DNA from 2 places in the Streptomyces sp. NPDC029292 genome. Region 2 is predicted to be linked to the other one. Evidence: riboswitches for the same ligand, from Rfam matches in the RefSeq annotation. Region 2 holds a riboswitch; the other holds the start of a gene.

Region 1 (3,477 bases), on a different contig from region 2:
AGGTCGAACTTGTCGTGCAGCACGCCCACCAGCTCGATCGTGCCGATGAAGAAGGCCACCGCGATGGACAGGCCGGTGATGGTGAGGTTGTAGAAGACCTTCCGCACCGGGTTGGAGAAGGCCCACTGGTAGGCGAAGTTCATGAAGGTGCCGTCCAGCGTGTCGAACAGGCTCATCCCCGCCGCGAACAGCAACGGCAGGCACAGGATCGCGTACCAGGGCAGCCCGGCCGCGGCGCCGCTGCCCGCCATCACCATCAGCGTGACCTCGGTGGCGGTGTCGAAGCCGAGCCCGAAGAGGAAGCCCAGCGGGAACATCTGCCCGGGCCGCGTGATGGACTTCGTGAACCGGCCCAGGATGCGGTTCATGAACCCCCGGGAATCCAGGTGCTGTTCGAGCTCGGCCTCGTCGTACGTACCGGCCCGCATGGCCCGGAAGACCCGCAGGATGCCGAAGAGCGCGACGAGGTTGAGGGCGGCGATCAGGTAGAGGAAGGACCCGGAGATCATGGTGCCCATGACTCCGAGCACCTGGTGCGTACTGGATCCCTCGTTCATGATCCGCCCGGCCAGCTGGGTGCCTCCGGCGATGAGTGCGGCGAGGACGACCACCACACTGGAGTGCCCGAGGGCGAACCAGAAGCCCACCGACACCGGCCGCTTGCCGTCGGCCATCAGCTTGCGTGTCGTGTTGTCGATCGCGGCGATGTGGTCGGCATCGAAGGCATGCCGCATGCCCAGGGTGTACGCGGTGACGCCGAGACCGATGCCGAACGCCTTGGAGCCGACCTCGTAGTGCTCCGGGACGACGAGCAGGAACAGGATGCCGAACGCGACGACGTGCAGCGCGGCTATCACGGCCAGGAGTACGGCGGTTCGGACGGTGTCCTCGCGCCGCCAGCGGAATCCGGCGGCGGGTGGGGACGACTGCGTGGGCAGGGTCATATGGTCACGCTCCAGCACCTCGTGGATCACTTCGTGAGATGCCGTGGCCGGTCTCCTGGCTGACGGGGGTCCGCACCGTCCCGCCTTCCCGGCCGCCGTGTGGCGACCAGTGGCCGAAGTGGGACGGGGCGCCTCAAGTCACTTCGTGCGCAGGTGAATTCACCACGCATGTATCTGATCTGAGGCCCGATCACAGTGGCGAGGGCCGCTCCGGCCTGGGCCCCTTCGAGGATGAAGAGGCCGTCACCGGTCTTCCCGAACACCACGGCCCATCAACCGTAGAGGCGGCCGGGCTCCCCTGCAAAGCTGCATACCTGCGCAGGTATTGAAGATCACATAACGGCGCCTGCGAAGATGAGCTCATGCACCTCGTCCCCGCCGAGCGCGCCGACCGCCGGACCATCGACGGCCACCGCGTCTGCGACGCCGTCGCAGCCATCGGTGAGCCCGGGCACGTACGCACCTGGGCCGACCGCTTCTCCCTCCTCGCCGACCCGCGTCGCCTCGCCCTTCTGCTGGCCCTGCACCGGGCCGGCCCGCTTGCCGTCTCCGACCTCGCCATCGCCACCGGCATGAACGACCCCGCCGTCTCTCAGGCCCTGCGTCTGCTCCGTACGGCCGGGGTCGTCGAGGGCGACAAGGACGGGCGGGTCGTGCGCTACCGGGTGACCGACGGGCCGACCACCGCACTCCTCGAGCACTGCGTGTCCGACGGGGGCTGAGCCGCCCCGGGCGCGGGAGCCGGGAAGGCGGCGGCCCCGGACGCCTGGGGCGGGCCGGGGCCGCGGGCTCACGGAGTTTCCGTGGTGCGCTCACTCACTGTTGAGTTGCCAAGGTGCGGTTGTTGCTCAGTCCTGCGCCGGTGCCTTCTTCTTGCGGACGAGGAACACCGCCGCGCCGCCGATCACGACGAGGGCGATGGCGATGCCCGCGATGATCGGGGTCGCGCCGGAGCTGCCGGTCTCGGCGAGGTCGGTGCCTCCGGTGGAGGTGCCGCCCACCGACGCCGGGCTCTCACCGACCGTCTGGGTCGTGACGTCGCCGGCGCTGCCCTGTGTCTTGCAGTCGAGCATGCCGGTGAACCGCTTCTCGAAGCCGTTCGGACCCTTGATGGTGAAGTCGTACGCCTGGTCCTCCTGCAGCGGGATCGTCACCGTCTGGGACTTGCCCGCCGCGATGGTGTGCTCGCTCCCCATCAGCTCGAAGGTGAACGCCTCGTCACCTTCGTTGGCCGCCGTGATGTCCACGCCGCCCTTGGCGCAGTTCTTCTCGGCCGACAGGGCCGGTATCGCGCCCTTCTTGGCCCAGTTCGCGGTCGCCGCCGCGGAAACCGTCGACTCGCTGGAGCCCGCGAGGATCTGTGTCTGGCTGCGGGTCTCCGAGGCGAAGGCGCGGCCGACCGGCACGGTCGTGGACGCCTGCACCGTCAGTGAGGCAGACCCGTTCGCGCTGTCCTTCGGCACGTCGAAGTAGATGCGGCTGCCGTCGGCCGCGGAGGTGATCGCCTTGCCGTCCTTGTCGACGATCTTCACTCCGCCGGCGGCGGCGTCCGCGGGCGGCGTCACCGTCACGCTGTCCGCGTTGGTGTGCACCGTGACCGGGCCGAGCTTCTCGCCGGCGTGACCGGAGACCGCGGGCGGGTCGAGGGTCAGCGAGGCCTTGGGCTCCGCCAGGTTCCGCGCACTCTTTTGCAGATAGTCCGCGAGCTTCTCCGCCTGCGGGTCCACCGCGTCCACGTCGGCGCCGTCCGAGTACCGCCAGATGGCCACCTGCGTGCCGGCCGCCGCGTCCTGCTCGGTGAGGCTGCCGGCGCCGGCCTTCTCGGCGAGCGCCGCGAGGTCGTTCACCTGCGGGTAGGAGTTCTGCAGGATCCAGCGGATCTTGCCCGCGTCCGCGTTGCCGTTCAGTGACGTGCCGCTCCAGGGGGTCTCCTGGTACTTGGCGTCTCTCTGCGTCGGGTTGTGGATGTCGATGCAGTACGTCTGCAGCATGCCGCCGTCGTCGACGGACATCTCGAACAGACCCGCGGACACCTGCTGGTCCTCGCCGTTGTCGTGTATCACGGCGGACCCGTACGTCTTCAGGCCGCCTATGGTGGCGGTGGCACCGCTCTGGTTCTGCGGGGTCTCGTCGGCGACGGCCGTACCGGCGGTGGTCATCGCCCCCGCGGCGACGAGCCCTGACACCACCATCGCGGCGGCGAGGCGGGCGGCCCCTCGCCTGCGCGCGGACAACACAGAGAACGAAGAAAACACAGAATTCCCCTTCGAGCAGGACCCGTTGACATGGGGGGAAGGTCCCGCCAGCAGAATCAGAAGCCCCGTGAGCTATGTCCGGAATCCTAGGGACGCGGCGCACCACGCTCCCCGGTCATGCCATCGGATAACCGATCCGACTCGGAATCGTTATCGCTCAGCACGCCTGTGAGCTGCGCTTATCGACAAATCCATGGGGTCGATCGGAACGCATTTGTCGATAAGCCGCAGTTCGGTCAGTTCGTGCCGGGACCTGACATCACGTCACTCCGGCTGGC
Region 2 (3,477 bases):
CGAAGACGCCGCCACGATCGATGTCACCGACGACGAGCACGGGAAGCCGGGCATTGCGGGCGATCCCCATGTTCACGATGTCGGTGCGGCGCAGGTTGATCTCGGCGGGACTGCCCGCCCCCTCACAGATCACCGCGTCATACGTGCCCCGCAACTCGGCCAGACAGTCCAAAACGGTCCCGAGGAGCTGCTCCTGCCGTCCTCCGTGATACCCGCGCGCCGAGAGCTCGCCCACCGGCTTGCCCATGAGCACCACCTGACTGCTGCGGTCGCTCCCCGGCTTCAGCAGCACGGGATTCATCAGCGCGGTGGGCTCCACGCGAGCCGCCTGCGCCTGCATGGCCTGCGCACGCCCGATCTCCGCGCCCTCGCGCGTCACGAACGAGTTCAGGGACATGTTCTGCGCCTTGAACGGCGCGACCTTGACGCCCTGCCGCACCAACCACCGGCAGATCCCGGCGGTCACGACGCTCTTGCCCGCGTCGGAGGTGGTACCGGCGATCAGCAGCCCGCCGCTCATGATGTGGCCCCCCTCGAAAGCAGCCGCCCGGCGGCACTCACGCCGAGCGCGAGCCAGCCCACGCGCCGCGACAGCCGTACGGCCCGCTCGATGTCGTGGACCGCGACGGCGCGGCCCTCCCCGTTCAGTACGGGCCGGTGCTCGACCCTTCCCCCGTACGAGAGGGTCCCGCCGAGCCGCACGCCGAGCGCGCCCGCGAACGAGGCCTCCACGGGCCCGGCGTTGGGACTCGGATGCCGGCCGGCGTCCGCGCGCCAGGCGCGCACGGCCCCGCGCGGATCGCTGCCCGCGACGGCGGCGAGCACGGCGGTCAGCCGGGCCCCCGGCCACCCCGCGACATCGTCGAGCCGCGCGGAAGCCCACCCGTATCGCCGGTACTTGGGCGACTTGTGCCCGACCATCGCGTCGAGCGTGTTCACCGCGCGGAACCCGACAAGACCGGGCACACCGCCCAGCGCCCCCCACACGAGGGCGCCCACCACGGCGTCGGACGTGTTCTCGGCAACGGACTCGACGACGGCCCGCGCGATGCCGTCGGAGTCCAGCGACTGGGGATCCCGCCCGCACAGATGGGGCAGCCGCTCCCGGGCCACCTCGACATCGCCGACCGTGAGCGCCTCGCCGATCGCCCGTGCCTCGCGCCCGAGGGAGGTCCCCCCGACGACGGCCCAAGTGGCGGCGGCGGTCAGCGCGATGGAGGCGGTACGGGAGGCGCGTACGGAATGGCTCGCGAGCGCCGCGAGCCCGGCGGCACCGCCCACGCACACGGCGGTGTGCAGAGCGCCCCACCCGCGGTGGTCCCGCCACAACACCCGCTCCACGGCTCCCGCTGCCCGCCCGAACGCGGCGACCGGATGTCCCCGGCGCGGGTCGCCGAGCAGCAGGTCACCGAGAAGGCCGGCGGCGGCGCCGTACGCGAAGACGCGATCGGCACGCACCGGTTCAGCCGACCGTCAGGTCGGGTACAACCGTCGTTCGCGTCATTCGCTTCGTGGGCAAAGCACTTGGGCAGCCGCGCATGGCGATATGTCCTCACTCAGGGTGTCCACGCCCTGGTTCGACGAGACCGGCGGTGAGAGTTCCTGGCTCCCGAGGACTTCATTCCCCGGTGACAGTGGCGGGACCGCGCCGGATTCGCACCGGCTTCCTCTCTTGCCGCCGTACTTGGCTCCGGCAGTCCACCACGGGGTTAGAACACCCGTCAACTTGCTGTTGACCTGCGCGGGGAGAGTGTGCTGAGGCCCACACCCGTGGGCACACCAGCCCGCTGTGCGCCCCTCGTGCCGCGCATTCACCCGCATGAGGTGATTACCCGTCAGAGCGTTGCGGTCGCGGTGCGTGACGCCCTGCAATGTCCTGCGATCCACCAAGTTGTGCCATGGGGCGAGCGGAAGACGCGGCAGATCGCACCGCGAACGGGGATCGGCGAGGGCGGCGCACTGGATTTTGCGCCGGGGCATCACAATCCCAGGACGTCGACGCCTGGTTCTTCGTCGGCAATCTCCTGTCCGGGGCGACTGAGATGGGCACCGTCGACTACGACCTGGACCGCCTCATCGACGGCAAGCCCGACCAACTCTGCGAGCTGCTGGGCCCGCACCCCCCTGACGTGGGGCTCCCGTCCTCGTTCGCCGTCCCCCCGGAGGCAAACATGCGTCCGCCCTGCCCGGACCACCCATAAGGCGGCCCCGACAGGGCGGACGACGAAGCTGCGGCCCGCAGCCGTACGACTCAGGCCACGATGATGAAGATCCCGTACGCCACCGCAGCCGCACACGCCGCGAAGCAGGCGTACGCGCCGGTGACGGCGAGGGCGGCGGAGCCACCCCCGGCGGACGCCGACTCGCGCTTGGAGAGGCCGACGATGCCGAGGGTGAAGAGGCCGACGAGGGCCACGGTGGTCACGAGGCTGACTCCGAAGACGGAGCCGAGGGCTGCCCAGTCGATGTTCATGCGGTTCGTTCCTTACACCGTGGCCGGGCGGGTGGGCTCCGCGTCCGGGGACGGGATGGTGGTCTTCAGGTCGTCGGAGATCGGGCCCGCCGGGGGCGGGGTGACCGCGGCGATCGCCGTGGTGACGACGCCCGCGGGCTCGGCGGCGACCTCGTTGACGTTGTCGATGGTGACCGGCTCGCGGCGCGACAGGGTCCAGATGACCCCGGCACCGGCCACCAGCAGCACGCCCGTGAGGACGATGCCCCACGTGCCCTGCTTGGTCAGGAACTCGGCGCTCGCGCCGGCGAGACCGGCGGCGGGCAGCGTCAGGCCCCACGCGACGAACATCCGGGTCGCGGTCGACCAGCGGACGACACCGCCCTTGCGGCCGAGGCCCGCGCCCATCACGGCACCGGAGCAGACCTGGGTGGTGGAGAGGGAGAAGCCGATGTGCGAGGAGGCCAGGATGGCCGTCGCGGCGCTGGTCTGGGCGGCGAAGCCCTGCTGCGGCGCGAGGTCCGTCAGACCCTTGCCCATGGTGCGGATGATGCGCCAGCCGCCCAGGTAGGTGCCGAGCGCGATGGCCGTACCGGCCGACACGATGACCCACATCGGGGGGTTCGAGTCCGGGGCGATGACGCCGCCGGTGACCAGGGCCAGGGTGATGATGCCCATCGTCTTCTGCGCGTCGTTCGTGCCGTGGGCCAGGGAGACTAGGCCCGCCGAGGCGATCTGGCCCGCGCGGTAACCCTTGGCGGTCGCCTTCATGTCGCTGCGGCTGCCGATCTTGTACGTCAGCCGGGTGGCCAGCGTCGCGGCGAGGCCGGCCACGATGGGCGCGGCGACCGCGGGTATCAGGACCTTGGTGACGACGGTCGAGCCGTTCACCGACGACCAGCCGGCCGACATGACCGCGGCGCCGATCAGGCCGCCGAAGAGTGCGTGGGAGGAGCTGGAGGGCAGACCCAGAAGCCAGGTCAGCAGATTCCAGAGGATGGCGCCGACGAGCGCCGCGAAGATCA

The links. A riboswitch is a leader RNA that binds a small molecule or an ion and turns the genes downstream of it on or off. The one in region 2 is predicted to bind cobalamin.
Region 1: another riboswitch for cobalamin. It lies ahead of nicT (Nickel transporter NicT); the one in region 2 lies ahead of ACZ4WS_RS28285 (cobalamin biosynthesis protein).

What each region holds. Positions count from the first base shown of each region.
Region 1 is NZ_JBVHXR010000004.1:7,007-10,483, forward strand. It holds gene nicT (Nickel transporter NicT) at 1-944, opposite strand, end outside; cobalamin riboswitch at 973-1,226, opposite strand; gene ACZ4WS_RS11190 (helix-turn-helix domain-containing protein) at 1,307-1,666, shown strand; gene ACZ4WS_RS11195 (Cys-Gln thioester bond-forming surface protein) at 1,793-3,181, opposite strand; gene ACZ4WS_RS11200 (single-stranded DNA-binding protein) at 3,459-3,477, opposite strand, start outside.
Region 2 is NZ_JBVHXR010000014.1:84,058-87,534, reverse strand. It holds gene ACZ4WS_RS28290 (cobyric acid synthase) at 1-520, opposite strand, end outside; gene ACZ4WS_RS28285 (cobalamin biosynthesis protein) at 517-1,458, opposite strand; cobalamin riboswitch at 1,578-1,718, opposite strand; gene ACZ4WS_RS28280 (hypothetical protein) at 2,043-2,201, shown strand; gene ACZ4WS_RS28275 (hypothetical protein) at 2,252-2,473, opposite strand; gene ACZ4WS_RS28270 (inorganic phosphate transporter) at 2,486-3,477, opposite strand, start outside.